3 regions of the Halobacillus naozhouensis genome follow, and region 2 is predicted to be linked to each of the others. Evidence: riboswitches for the same ligand, from Rfam matches in the RefSeq annotation. Region 2 holds a riboswitch; each other region holds the start of a gene.

Evidence for each region. Region 2 has a riboswitch for S-adenosylmethionine ahead of P9989_RS03280 (Na+/H+ antiporter NhaC family protein). Riboswitches for the same ligand answer to the same signal wherever they lie in the genome.
Region 1: another riboswitch for S-adenosylmethionine. It lies ahead of P9989_RS01245 (DUF2292 domain-containing protein); the one in region 2 lies ahead of P9989_RS03280 (Na+/H+ antiporter NhaC family protein).
Region 3: another riboswitch for S-adenosylmethionine. It lies ahead of P9989_RS05765 (sulfite oxidase-like oxidoreductase); the one in region 2 lies ahead of P9989_RS03280 (Na+/H+ antiporter NhaC family protein).

Annotation. Positions count from the first base shown of each region.
Region 1 covers NZ_CP121671.1:204,611-209,696, reverse strand. Annotated here, with positions in the region: gene P9989_RS01260 (alkaline phosphatase D family protein) at 1-1,024, opposite strand, end outside; gene P9989_RS01255 (sigma-70 family RNA polymerase sigma factor) at 1,359-1,982, shown strand; gene P9989_RS01250 (helix-turn-helix domain-containing protein) at 2,046-2,285, shown strand; gene P9989_RS01245 (DUF2292 domain-containing protein) at 2,416-2,580, opposite strand; SAM riboswitch class I at 2,709-2,814, opposite strand; gene P9989_RS01240 (restriction endonuclease) at 2,935-3,555, opposite strand; gene P9989_RS01235 (small acid-soluble spore protein P) at 3,789-3,938, opposite strand; gene P9989_RS01230 (universal stress protein) at 4,051-4,470, opposite strand; gene P9989_RS01225 (alpha/beta hydrolase) at 4,489-5,086, opposite strand, start outside.
Region 2 covers NZ_CP121671.1:616,901-621,986, reverse strand. Annotated here, with positions in the region: gene P9989_RS03285 (VCBS repeat-containing protein) at 1-659, shown strand, start outside; gene P9989_RS03280 (Na+/H+ antiporter NhaC family protein) at 698-2,002, opposite strand; SAM riboswitch class I at 2,077-2,178, opposite strand; gene P9989_RS03275 (hypothetical protein) at 2,214-2,375, shown strand; gene P9989_RS03270 (hypothetical protein) at 2,421-2,795, shown strand; gene P9989_RS03265 (CE1 family esterase) at 2,887-3,741, opposite strand; gene nhaC (Na+/H+ antiporter NhaC) at 3,844-5,086, opposite strand, start outside.
Region 3 covers NZ_CP121671.1:1,115,197-1,120,282, reverse strand. Annotated here, with positions in the region: gene P9989_RS05775 (sodium:solute symporter family protein) at 1-1,441, opposite strand, end outside; gene P9989_RS05770 (acetyl-CoA C-acyltransferase) at 1,554-2,723, opposite strand; gene P9989_RS05765 (sulfite oxidase-like oxidoreductase) at 2,736-3,401, opposite strand; SAM riboswitch class I at 3,471-3,571, opposite strand; gene argH (argininosuccinate lyase) at 3,660-5,033, opposite strand; gene P9989_RS05755 (argininosuccinate synthase) at 5,026-5,086, opposite strand, start outside.

The DNA of each region.
Region 1 (5,086 bases), 410 kb from region 2:
ATATGGTTCGGTCCGGATCTAGACGCTGCTGCACATCCGACCCGCTCACAATTACTGAAGTATAATCATCCCGGTACTGGCGTGTATCTAAGACGTTAAATTCAGCCAAATCTCCAAAAGTAAACTTGCGGTATAGTCTCATGTCTGGTCCCGTAGGAATAGCAGTACTCCTGAGCGGAAGGTTTTCATAATAAGCCTGATAAGCATCAGCCCGCTGCTGAAGAAATTGATAAGTAAATGCACCATACTGGGAATCTTCATCTGCGTAGTTGTTCTCTACTTCATGGTCATCCCATGTCAGAATCCAAGGAAAAGCGGCATGGGCAGCTTGGAGGTCAGGATCCGTTTTAAAGAGTGAGTATCTAAGACGATATTGATCAAGGGTAACAATTTTCACATTGTGCGCACTCGAAAGTTTTACAGGACGAACGAGGTTATTTGAATTTATCGCATATTCGTAAATATAATCGCCTGAAAAAAGAACAAAATCCAAATCATCTGCCGTCATATGTTGATACGCCGTGTAATAGCCATGATACCAAGCCTGGCAAGATGCGACTGCAAAGGATAAAGAAGAAATCGGCGTCCCTGCAGACGGGGCTGTTTTTGTCCTGCCCGTAGAGCTGACTTCAGAGCCTACTTTAAAACGATAATAATAGTAGCGATTTGGTTCAAGCCCCTCCAATTCAACATGTACTGAATGAGCCAATTCTGGCAAAGCTAATGCCACTCCATGCTGCACCACGTAGCGGAAATTCTGATCCTCAGACACTTCCCACTGTACAGGAACCTTACGATCAGGCATCCCACCTAGTCCATCCTCAGCTAATGGCTCTGGCGCAAGTCTTGTCCATAGCACAACACCGTCAGGAAGCGGGTCTCCAGAGGCTACACCTAATTGAAACGGATTCCCTTTAAACACAGGTGCCTTGGATGCTGTCAGCGTACCATCCACTGGTGCAAGTCCCCTTTTAATTAAAGATGCAAGTGTTTCCCCGTTTCCTCTTGAAAAATTGTTATTCATTCATATTCTCCTTCCCTCATTTAAAATCCTTCTTCTTATGAACTTGCTGTTTGACAATAAATTTTTAACAAACAGATTTTCTAGAACATAATCTACCTCCTGCATAATATTTCAGTGATGGGATCCCTAGCAGGCTCTATTTGTGTCCTGCTGCTTTATAAAGGCAAGCAATCGCCCCAAATTACAACCCTTTTTAAAAAAAGTTACTTAATTTCATCCTAACTCTAGCACTTCGAACAATTATTTAATATAATAAACACGAACAAATGTTCGTCAAAAGGTTGTACTATTACCTTTGAATTTGCCTTTATACAATAGAAAGGGGAGTGATAGGATGGACCGCAGCCACCTTTCCCAAGGTTTTCAAATTAAATATCAAGATTTGGTGCCGCTTATCCAGGAAAACGAAGATTTTTTCTCCAATGGATTGGTTCAATCATTCTTTCAAAAAATCGAACACCAATACTTACTTGAGAGAACGATTTGCCACTCTGAGAAGGCAGCCGAAGCTTTAAATACTGCCTTCAAGCAGTATTACGCTACGATTAGATTAACCAGCCAACTATCCCATAGCATAAGACGACACGCTATTCGATTTGACCAAAGAAGAAACAAAGATAATCAACATCATTTATTAATTTTGGATAAGCCCCTTGATTATGCCAGTGATACTGTTACACATCTGGATCTCATAGCAGATAACATAGCCGTGCCTATCGATAAATTAGTTATCGAACAATCCAATCAGTTAGAAAATCAAATTGAGAGTCCCACTCTATATTTTGCTATTCGTTCGCTAACACCACGCCAGCGTTACATTTTAGAAGCGGCTTATCTATTTAACTTGAAGGATACGGAAATCGCTGAACAGGAGGGTGTTTCACAACAATTTATTACAAAAACACGAAGGAAGGCCTTATCAAAAATTAAATTAATGGTTCAAGACAAAACGATCTGATATGGTTTTACGTTCTGCTCTGTACACAAGGAATTCACAAAAACTTAGAAAGGAGAGGTCACTATGACCAGACTTATTGAATTGGCCAAGCAGGCTCAAAATAATGATACAACTGCAATGAAAGCTATCCTTGAATTATTCGAACCTAAAATTAAATATTCTTTGAAACAAACTACTCCCCAGGAACAAGAAGATCTTTATCAAGAATTGACAATTAGAACGATCGAAATTATACGTCAATACGATATTGAAAGCACCCCTGGATTCTGGGAGTTTAAACATGAAATAGAAAGTCGACAGTAAGGGGCGAATAAATTTTAAAAATCGAGAGAGAAGAAAGCTGCTATAACAGCTTCTTCTCTCATATATAAATAAAAGAGTACCATTCTATTCGCTTACTTCGAATAGAATGGTACTCTTTTATTTATGTATGTTATTTATTGCTAGTCCCACCTTTATCCAGTGTATAACGTTGTTTCTCTGTGGTATCAATCTGAGTCACTTCCCCATTGTGTACAGTAACCACCAACGAACCGAATTCTAACCTTTCCAACCTCGACACAATATCCTTAATCTTTCTTTCATCAATTTCTGCCATATTTAATCCTCCTTTTATTTTTTCTAAGTAATCCCTTTAGCAGCCCCAGTAGCTGACATTTACCTTTGGCAAAGTAAAAACCTCTTCTCATAAATAAGAAGAGGTTTAAGTATCCGATCACTTTGCTCTTCTTATCTTTTCAAACCATTAAGGCTTGCTGGAATTGGCACAGTACTGTTGCAGTCTGCTGCCGAGGCTTCTAAGGGCCAGTCCCTCCACCTCTCTGGATAAGAAATATCTTTTATTTAATTATCCTATAATTTACACTCCCTAGAACTAATTGTCAATCATTTGTTGTGAATCTTTCAACTCTTGGTCATTTACCGGGATGGTTGTTAAATAAAAGAAAACAGATTAGGCTTCTTCCATTTCACCTACTAACTCCTTATCCACTTCTTTCACACCTTCCAGCCAATATTCTACCAGTTCCACTCCATTAATAAGATGGATGTTCTTAAGTGAATGAGCATAATTCACCGCATTTTTGTTAAAAGACCCGGTGGTAATGACGTAACCTCCTGCCGCTTCTTCTTTCACTACATTTGAATGAAGTAAAGCAATTGGTTCATAGCCCATATCGTCTTTATAGCATTTTACCTGTGCTAAATATTTCTCATCCTTTACAGTAAGATCAAAATCTACGCCAAAATCCCAGGAAGGATTCGTGACCCAGGCAGTGCCATTGAATTTCTTCTCAAAAATATTTGCCACAAACCTCTCAAAACTGACCGGGTCTTCCTTGATAAATAGCTTGGAGTACTTTTCCTCTACAACTTCTCCTTCACCTGTTTGTACTGTCCCCTTATTCTTGAACCTATAATAAATTCCCATTGCAAGAGTTCTTTTCAAGTTATCATCGGTTTCAATTTGTTCCATAATCGTTAAGGCCTTATGATGGTGTGATTTTCGTACTACCCATAAGTGCACGAGTGATATCGCTGCTACAATTAGGGCTGCTATTTCAATTAATCCCATATGTTTTAACCTCCCGTTTCAATCGGTTATACGATTAATTGTTGACATACTCTGTTTTATTCATTCAGGATTCAGTTATTACCCGTTTAGGATTGCTTATGTAGAATGTTATGCAGACTGAGGCGAAAATGGCGGGGCCCGTGCTTTCGAATGTGCAAAACCTCCCTGTTCTATAGGCTGTCCAATTTATTGAACCTTAAAAGAGAGAGGGATTAGTCCTCTCTCTTAAGATCTTACATGTCGTGGTGAGATTTTTGATTCTGGCGGGAATGGTTGGCATTTTTAACTTTATGGGATCCGCTCATGGGTTCTCCATAAGGTTGGTCCGGACTTTTGGGCAAATTCGGTTGTTTTTGCTGCTTCGGTCCTTTAGGGGTAGACATTGGATTGTTCCTCCTTCCTTTTATATGAATAGCTTTTGAAAATTGACCAACAACTATTCATCATCGAAAGGGAGCACAAACGTTTGCTGAATCGTACTATTTTCCTTATACTTCACTTCACTATAACTACAGGGCACTCTGCACGTTTCGCCACTTTATGACTGACACTGCCAAGAACCATTTCCTGGAGGCTATTTAGTCCTCTGCTTCCGACCACCACTACCTCAAAACCTTTCTCATTGGCAAACTTGACAATCGCAGGACCTGGATCCCCTTTAATCATTTTCACCTCATAATTAACCTTTTCATCTTGCAGGATGGTCTCTGTTTTTTGCAGCCTCTCTCTCCGCTTGGCCTGAAGAATAACGCTGTTCTCTTCTGATAACACATCGGCCTTTGATGTAGAACCGTCAATGATGTAGGTTACAGTGACCTTCCCTTGCCTTTCTGGGCCTGTTAATTTCACTGCCATATGTGTGGCCCGTTCAGCATGATCTGACCCATCCGATGCTAATAGGATTCGATTAAACATAGTATCCCTCCTGTGTCTCTATTTCTTAAAGGAAGAACGCAACTCGCCTGCTGCCTGCTCTAAAGCACGCTTTCCTTGATCAAGCTTATCCGCCATACTTACGAATCCATGAATCATACCTTCATATCGTTTAAGAACCACTGGCACACCCGCTTCTTTTAAACGTCTTGCATAGGCTTCCCCCTCATCACGGAGAGGATCATATTCTGCCGTAATTACAGTTGCAGTCGGCAACTCTGAAAGATTGTTAATGAGAAACGGTGACGCCAACGGGTTTTGAGCATCTTCTGGTGTTCGTAGATAATGGTCGCGAAAATAAACCATACTGCCTCTGGTAAGGAAGTACCCTTCTGAGTTATCCTTCATCGATGCCGTTTCAACCGTAAAATCAGTGGATGGATAAATGAGAAGCTGATGAACAAGCTTAGGTGTTCCCCGTTCCTTAGCTAAGTGGGAAATCACCGCTGAAAGATTTCCACCGGCACTATCCCCTCCAACAGCAATTCGAGAAGGGTCAATATTGAAAGGGAAAGGATGATCGGCTATCCACTTTGCGGCTGTATAACAATCATCTACCGCTGCAGGGAATTTATGTTCAGGGGCAAGTCGGTAATCA
Region 2 (5,086 bases):
GCATTCCTGACCGCGTCTATTTATTAGGCCAGCAGCCGGACAATACAAGTCCATTCGTGACTGACATTACACTCGTGATTCAAGATGGGAGAACGAATGCTTCGTACAGTATCCCCTTGGAATCAAATGCAGGTTATCAGCCAACGCTCTTCTTAGGAGATTTTACTGGGGAACATGTTGACGATATTTTGGTTAGTATTCAATCAGGTGGAAGCGGCGGCTATGGTTATTATTACGCATACTCATTTTTGAATAATCAAGCGAGGGAACTTTTTAATTATGAGACGTTCAACGACTTTTTTGTGTTCGATGTCATCTATAGAAATAATTACAAGGTAGACGTTATTAACAAAACCCTTGATCTAACGTTCACGATTGACATTCAGAACAAAGGAGAAGAATATTTATCTGAGATTTATAATAGTGATGGAACATTGAAAGAGCCGCTTGAAGGCTGGGTTTCTGGGTTGAATGTTCTTTATCCAGTCGACTTTGACGGAGATGGAGTGTACGAATTGTTTGCCTTTCAGGAAATTGCGGGGAGGTACCATGCAGATGGGTTAGGCGTTGTGCAAACTCCTCTTAGCTGGAATGGGCAACAATTTACAGTGATGAACAACCTACAGTATGTAGCGATTTATGGGGCAAATTCCATTTAATAAAATTAAAAAGGAGCCAGCGCGGCTCCTTTTTATCTTCATTTTTTTTCATTTAAGATCGTAAAGCGCGGGAACCTGAAAGCAATGGCCAGTAATCCCGAGATCCCTATTAACATCGGATAAAAGCAGTACGGGACAATCGCTACAGGCGAAATACTGGCAACGCCTGCCACTGCTAGCATTTGCGCACCATATGGAAGCAGACCTTGTATCGTACTTCCGAAAATATCCAGCACACTCGCTGAACGACGCGGTGAAATGTTAAAGCGCTCAGAGATCTGTTTTGCCAAAGGCCCAGTCGTAATAATCGAAATCGTATTATTGGCCGTGGATAAGTTAACCGTACTTACTAATGCTGCGATGCCAAGCTCGCCGCCTCTGTCACTATTAATTCGCTTGCTGATGCTTCTGAGCAGAAATTCAATCCCGCCATTTTGCTTAATTAATTCAACGAGACCGCCTAAGAGAATGACCATTATTGATAGATTCAACATACTTGCAAATCCATCACTGATTAATGTGACGAAATCCATCAAGGCGATTTCATTTAGAATGAGTCCGACGGCCCCAGCAAATAAGATGCCCCCAAATAGTACATAAATGACGTTGACCCCGGCAATAGCAAATACGAGTACAGCCAAATAAGGCAATACTTTTATAAAATTAAAAGACTTCGCTTCCTGGATCGCACCTGAAGCATCAGCCGTCATCACGTAGAAAATGATCGCCGTTATGACCGCAGCAGGCAGTACAATGAAGAAGTTGGCTTTAAATTTATCTTTCATTTCTGCTCCCTGAGTTCTTACAGAAGCAATGGTTGTGTCAGAAATAACCGACAAGTTATCGCCAAACATCGCACCACTAATAATCGTCCCCATTGCGAGAGCGACGTGAATATCTGTCTGCTCAGCTATACCTAAGCCAATCGGAGCCAGAGCTACCACTGTTCCAACAGAGGTCCCCATTGAGATAGAAATGAAACATCCGATAATAAACAGTCCGACAATAATTAAGTTCCCTGGCAGGAAAGAGAGCCCCATATTTACAGTGGAATCTACCGCTCCTACCCCTTCAGCTACTTTGGCGAAAGCGCCGGCCAGCAGGAAAATCACTACCATAAGAATGATATTAGGGTGTCCCCCGCCTTCGCTCAGCTGGTCAATCTTCGTTTGAAAGTTAGTTTTTCGATTCATGACTAATGCGACAAGAATAGACACAAATAAGACAACTAAAACAGGCATTTTATAGAAGTCGCCTGTCAGAATGCCAGAACCGATAAATAATAAGATGAATATAGCAAAAGGAAGCAATGCCCAGGCATTTCCTTTATGTTGTTGTTCCATTATTTAACCTCCTTGGTCAGTCCAAATTAAAAAGCCTTCTTGAATGAAGAAGGCTTGGTCAATCAGTCTGTTCCTTCTTATCTATCAAGTATACGTACTTGCTGGATGTAGCACCATTCCTAAAGGTGGTTGCTGAAGCTTCACCGGGCCAGCCCCTCTGCTTCTCTTGATAAGAATATATTGATTTAAAAAAGTCCATTTCATACTTTACATGAAAACAAATCCGAACACAAGAAATTCAGAAAACTGGGAAATCCCCCCACCTCAGGTCATCCAGAAACTGGATGACCTGAGGTGGGGGATATTGGAATTATTGGTAATCGGGAAAGGGGCCTATATTTACTTGACCGATACACAAGTAGCCCATAGTTGAATAACCTATAAGGAGATTGTTATAGAGAACAGGAGGAGTTTAGAAATGGACTCAAATTATATGAATGCCAATTACATGAACGCTAATCATATGGGGAATATGGTTGCTGATCCGCAGCATTTAGAGCATATGTATCACGTCTGCAATCAGCACAAAAATAAAAATGTGCATATTCAAACCGTATTTGGTGACTCTTTTCAAGGTCGTATTGATCATGTTGATATGGAAAACGTTCACATGACTTTAGCTGAAGGACAGTCGGAGGAAAATTCAAGATTATGGGGCGGATTCGGATACCCTGGCTATGGTTACGGTGGATATGGTTATGGTTACGGCTATCCTTATGGTTATGGAGGGTATGGCGGCATTGGAAGACTGATCCTTCCGTTGACAGCCATCGCTGCATTATCAGTTCTGTAGATAACCAACCACCAAAAAAGCAGCTCTCGCTGAGCTGCTTTTTTAGCATTAAGATTCAGAGGATTGGCAACGTGAACTCTCCTCTAGATTCCTATCCCCTCTTAAAATTCCTCAGATAATTCCAAATAAATTGCGTAGCATCCGGATTTGAATGCACCTTTCCTGCCATAGCAGAAGCCTGCGATTCAGGACCTCCAGGCCATGTGTGTCCTCCGCCTTTTATCGAATAATAAACGGTTCCCTCATGCTGATGAAACGTATGTTTCGTTATAAGACCCCCATCGGCGACAGGAAATTCTTCTTTCAATGCTAGCACAGATTCTGGCCAGGATTTGGCAAAAAGCAAGGCTGTATCGTTTGCCGATAACAACCCGTCGACCATAGACTCCGATTGAACCACACCATCATAGGGAACCACGGCATCCTCTGTCCCCATAAAGAAAACCATCGGCATAGGATGATGCCACTCACAATTCTGTGCTACTTCTGCTGCGACGGGCCCTGATACCCCGCCCACTCCTGCGAACACGTTCTGACATTCGATCGCGAGCCGCATACTAAAAGAAGAGCCGTTAGAAAATCCTGTGGCATATATACGATTTTCATTAATGGAGAATTTTTGCTTAAACCAGCCAAGAAGTTCCATTACAAAACCAACATCGTTAATATTCTGTGCATGCGCAGGATTTTTCTGCCTTCCCTCATTCCATTGCCTGCTCATCTGATCCGATTTATTCAGTTGAATCGCTTCAGGAAAAACGGCGATCATTTGCTGTTCTTCAACATTTTCATGAAACTTAGTGATTTTCATATGATGAAGGGCATTGCTTCCGGCTCCATGAAAGCAAAATAAAACAGGCAGAGGTTTGGTGAATGTTTGAGGAAGACTATAGTAAAAAGTTCGGTCTTTCCCTTCACATTCAATGGATTCTTTATATGTATTCATACACACTCCTCCTCCCACAGAGATTCCATCACTTCATAAAAAGCATGGAAGGCTTTACATTACCTTCCACGCCAATAAGTCTTTCGTAAACTCCCCCATGATTCACGGTCCAGACACCGACTGCTGTTCTTCTATATGCACCACGTCTTCTTGCTCAACAGGAGTTAGCGTAAATCCTGTAAATCCATATATAATAGAAAAGATTGGGGAAATAAAGCAAATAAACGCGAATGGAATGTAGCCTATTCCTATATTCAACGTCGTCATCACAAACGCGCCCGTCACTCCCCATGGAATGAGCGGATGAATCATGGTTCCCGCATCTTCAAGCGTACGTGACATATTTTTCGGATGCAGATTGGTTTCTTCATAGCACTCTTCTAACATTTGGCCAGGTAAAATAATTGATAAGTATTGTTCCCCCACAACGACATTGATCCCTAAACAGGAGAGGACCGTGGATAAAATTACATTCCCGCGGCTTCTTAGGAAGTCCCTCAACCCTTCAATGATCGCATGTGCCAAGCCGATCTCCCGGATAATACCCCCGAAGGAAAGCGCTATCAAAATGAGTGATACGCCAAACAACATACTGTCCAACCCTCCTAATGAAAGAAGGCTGTCAATCGCTTCATTACCTGTTTCTGCGGTATACCCGAAATGCGCAGTGTTCATAATCGTCCCGAAAGTTACCCCTGGAACGGTATAGAACGAAGTCAGGACCGCTACAATTAAACCGATAATCAGCGAAGGGATCGGGCTTACCTTTCTAAAAGCTAAAAAAATTATTAACAACGGAGATATCAGAGCAATAGGTGTCAGCATAAATTCACTATTCAAGGTTGCCATCATCGCCTCGACTTTACCTGTATCCGCTGCACTACGGTCAGTTGTAATGCTAATAACGGAAAAGATCGCCAACGTAATAATCAAACTTGGAAGCGTTGTCCAAAGCATGTGTTTGATATGTTGAAAAATATCTACTTTCGCCGTTGCAGCAGCTAGGTTGGTTGTATCGGAAAGAGGAGAAAGTTTATCCCCAAACATGGCCCCGGATACAATAGCACCAGCGGTCATGGCTGGAGATATAGACATGCCGTAAGCCACCCCCATTAAGGCAATTCCTATTGTACTAATCGCGCTCCAAGAACTGCCTGTCATCGTGGCCACCACTGCCGTAATGATTACTGCAGTCACCAGAAAAATAGAAGGAGATAATACTTGCAAGCCATAATAGGTAATCGTTTGAACCGTTCCATTGAGAACCCAGACCCCTACGAGAATACCGATCAAACTTAAAATGATAATCGCAGGGATGCCATAAGATACACCCCTGGTCATGGCC
Region 3 (5,086 bases), 500 kb from region 2:
CAATAAACATAACCGTAAATCCGGCTACAGAACTTGCAAACATTGCTAAATAAATGTTTTCAATAATCGCTTGATTCGTAAATAGTACATAAAAAGTTACGCCTACTACAACGGCTCCAATGGCTCCCAGTCGGTTCGCTCGTTTCCAAAAATAACCCAATGTGATCGGTGCTATGATGCCGCTAATGATCGCTGAGAAACTGAACTGAATGAGAATGGATAGCGACTCTGGCCTGTCAAGCGAAATATATAGGGTAATCGCCCCAATCATAATAAGGGAAAATTTCGCCACCCTTACACTCCGTCTGTCAATCAGTTGCGGATCACCTCCGCCTTTCGTAAAAAGGGAAGCAAGCACTTTGTAAATATCATTGCCAATACTGGTTGTTACACCAAGATATAGACTGTCTGTACTGGATAATATGGCAGATATAATTCCTACGATTAAAATACCGACAACTACCGGTGGAAAAGCTTCCATTAAATAAGCAGGAATCGCTTTATCGGCGCTTTCTAAAGATGGAATCATTACACGGGCCGCCAATCCGCCTATTACCATCAATGTGGAAATTAAAAATAAGGTAATTCCAGCTGATAACGTAAACGGACGCAGTTCTTCCTCTGTTTCTAATGAAAGTACTTTATTTAACAGATGTGGCATTAACACAAAGCTGAATAATAGAAACTGCACTGCCAAAATGGCAAGAACACTATTATACGGTCCTGTAGACGATAAGGGCCCAACCAGATTGGGATCGATTCCAGCCAAGCGACTAGATAGCTCTCCGAAGACTCCGAACCCGCCCCCGATTGTCCATAAGAGCGAAAGTAAAATGAGTACAGATGTAAACGCCATAAATATTCCCTGGATGCCATCGGTAATAATTTGTGCAAACGCGCCGCCTAAGCCAATGTACACGACGGTAATCGCTACCCCGATAATCACTCCCCACATATAGGGAATCCCAAGAACCGTTTCAAAGATCGTCGCCAAACCGACATTTTGTCCGACGATGTAGTACACATTAAATAAGATAAGCAAGCCAACAATCACTTGCAGGGTTTTACTGTTGTACTTTTTGCCCAGCCATTCAGGTAATGTCGATACCCCTCCGAACTTTTTACCATATCGAAAGAATGTTTTAGCAAAAAACAGTAACCCTAACCATGAAACACCAAAGCACCCTAAGGTGTACCAGAGCACTGCCATACCATATTCATAAGCGAGCCCTGGAACTCCTATAAATAAGTTTGCACTTGCATAAGTTGTTGCAAAACTAGCTCCAACGATCCAGGGGCTCACTTTGCCCCGTGCTGTGGCAAAACCACTCATCGTCTTACTGTACTTCGACCCTTTCCGGCCAATCCATGTGACAAACAAAAAGTAAACGAACAACAAACCGCCTATAAGCCAAATCGTTCCCGCTGATAAGGACTCCATTTACTTCCCCCCTTTGGATGGCTTATACATCCCTTGCCATAGAGCCAATCCTGCAATCCAGAATACTGCGATTCCTATTCCATAAGTAACAAACATGGTTTATTCCTCCCTTTTATGACCACTCTTTTGGAACTTCCACGAGAATGGCAAATCCTTGCCCGCCACCTCCGCATAGTGAAGCAATTCCTCGGCCTCCTCCGCGGCGCTTTAATTCATGAACCAATGTAAGAACTAACCGAAATCCTGTACCGCCAAGTGGATGGCCGACTGCAATCGCTCCACCATTCACGTTCACTTTCTCAGGAGCTAATCCAAGCTCGTTAATACTAGCCAGGGCTACACTGGCAAAAGCTTCGTTAATCTCAAATAGATCAATCTCCTCCTTGGTTATTTGATACCGTTTGAGAAGTTTTGCAATCGCATCTGCCGGCTTCGTATGTAAGCTTGAATCAGGTCCGGCTGTTTCTGACCAGCCAATCACTCGAGCAAGTGGAGTCCGCCCGATCCTTTCCGCATAGTTTTCCGACGCAACCACACCGACACTGGCTCCGTCCGTCATTTGTGATGCGTTTCCGGCAGTAATCGTGCCGCCTTCTCTAAAAGCAGGAGGCAGCTTGCTTAATTTTTCTAACGTTGACTGTGGCCTGATGCCTTCATCAGCTGTTACTTGTTTGCTGCCGACTTGTACCGGAACAATCTCTTCATTAAACCAACCCTCTTCCTGGGCCCGGGCTGCTTTTAACTGGGAATCTAAAGCAAATTGATCTTGTTGTTCCCTGTTGATGAGAAGCTCCCCATTTTGAATATCTGTCAGTTCACCCATGGAGGAATCCGTTAGAGAGCACCACAAACCATCGTTGATCAGGGTATCTGTAAATTCAACAGGTCCTGTAGCCAGCCCGTTACGGATGGTCGCCACATGAGGAGCATTCGTCATCGAATCAAACCCACCAACAACATAAAGCTCGCCTTCCTCAAGCTTGATCCGTCTAGCCGCATCCGCCACCGAAGCAACCCCTGCCAAACATACGTTATTGATCGTAATTGCCGGTACCGACCATGGAATTCCAGCCCCTGCAGCAACAGATCTCGCAGGATTCTGCCCCTGCCCTGCCTGGATCACCTGTGCCAAAATGACTCCATTCGCATGTAAGACTTCCGGCACGCGTTCCGTCAACGCCTTAGTCGCTTGAATGCCCAGATCCCTTGCTCCTAATTTGGATAAACCACCTTTCCATTTACCAAAAGGTGTTCGAACACCATCTAAAATGACAACACTCATTCTCCAACCTCCTTAGTAATCAAAATCCTTTTCTTTCCACTTATCCTCTTCCATGACTTCACTCTCATCAGAAAAACGCTGTTCTTTAAACGGGTCTCCTTCGTCATGAAACCCATTTTGTTCCCAAAATCCAGGCGTGTCAGACATTTTAAACTCAAAGCCTCTGATCCACTTGACACTTTTCCAAAAATACAAGTGCGGAATGACGAGCCGAAATGGGTAGCCGTGCTTTTCCGTCAGCGGCTTACCATTATAGGAATGAGCAAGTATCGCATCCTCCGCTAACAAATCTTGGAGAGTGAGATTGGCTGTATAATCATAATCTCCATGCACCATCACGTACCGAATGTCTTCAGGAATCTCTAACCCATCCAGCAAGTCTTTTACCAGAACTCCTTCAAACTCATTATCGAATTTCGACCACCTCGTCACACAGTGTATATCACAAATAACCTTTGACTGCTGCAGCTCCATTAAATCCTTGTATGAATAAACAAGCGGTTTATTACCAGCTACGGTCATTTGAAAATCCCACTTATCGAGGTCATAGGACGGTACCTCACCGACTGTTAAAATAGGAAACTTCTCTGTTAATACCTGACCAGGCGGCAGCCGTCCGCCAAACCTTTCTGTCACCTGTGGATCCTTGGATCGCTTTAACCGCTCCGCCTTATTCATCTACATCACCCGCTTTTGAATAATAAAAAGCCCCTTTCAAATGAAAGAGGCTGAAGATTCTGCTTCGACCTCTCATCTGCCGGACATCGTCCGTTGGAAGTAGCACCGTGTCGATAGACCGGTTGCCGGGCGTCAAAGGGCCAAATCCCTCAGCCTGCTCTAGATAAGAGTAGTAAACGTAATTAAGTTACTTGCCATGTTACAAATAAACCGTACTAAAGTCAATAATATTTAGAAAATTCCACGAAATGCAAGACACTATTTTACATGCTGTTTAGCTAACTCAAGCTGCTGTGCCACCTGTTCAAATCCTGTGCCGCCTTCACTATTTCGGGCAGCCACAACCTGTTCAGGCGCTAATTTTTCATAGATATCCTCTTCAAACAGCTCAGAAAACTCCTTGTACTCGTCGAGCGTCAAATCAAGCAAAAACTTCTGCTCATGAATCGCATAAAGTACAATTTTACCGATCACCTCATGCGCCTGACGGAACGGCAGACCCTTCACAGCTAAATAATCTGCAATATCGGTCGCATTTGAATAATCTTCATTGACCGCCTGACGCATATTAGTGCCCTTCACTTCCATCGATTCCATCATCGGAGCCAGCAGCGAAAGCGCCCCATCAAGCGTCTCCACCGTATCGAACATCCCTTCCTTGTCCTCCTGCATATCCTTATTGTACGCAAGCGGAAGCCCCTTCAGAAGTGTCAGCAAACCCATCAAATTGCCATAGATCCGACCCGTTTTGCCACGAAGCAGTTCCGGCACATCCGGATTCTTCTTCTGCGGCATTATGCTTGACCCCGTACAAAACGCATCATCAAGCTCAATGAAATTAAATTCCTGGCTGCTCCACAGGATCAGCTCTTCCGAAAGTCTCGATATATGTGTGATCAAAATGGAAGCAATCGACAAAAACTCCAGGATGAAATCCCGATCACTGACGGCGTCCAATGAGTTTGGATAAACGTGATCAAATCCGAGCGTCTCAGCTGTCTTCTGACGGTCGACCGGGTAAGGTGTTCCAGCAAGCGCTGCTGCACCCAGCGGCGACCAATTAATCCGCTTCACACTATCCTGAAGGCGTTCTTTATCCCGCTCAAACATCCAAAAATATGCCAGCAAATGATGAGCAAACGAGACAGGCTGGGCTCGCTGCAAGTGTGTGTATCCCGGGATGATCGTATCCACATGAGCATCCGCCTGGTGCACAAGCGCCTTCTGAACAGCTTCGACCAAATCGGTTAAATGATTAGTCTTTTCCTTTAAATATAAATGCATATCTGTCGCCACTTGATCATTTCGGCTTCTTCCGGTATGAAGTTTACCGCCCACAGGACCAATCTCCTCAATCAACAGCTTTTCGATGTTCATATGAATATCTTCCTGTTCAACGGAAAACTCAACTTCTTCATTCTCTATTTTGTTCTTGATGATGTGTAGGCCTTCTTTGATTTGGGAGGTCTCTTCTTGTGAAATAATGTGGCAGTCTCCGAGCATTTCCACATGTGCAAGACTGCCCTGAATATCATGCAAAGCCAGCTTTACATCAAAACCGATTGAAGAGGTATACTCTTCGACCAGCTTGTTCGTTGGCTTCGTAAAACGTCCGCCCCACAGTTTACTCATACATACTCACCGGCTGTTCTGGAGCCTTTTTCTCCTTACCTTTATGCACATCT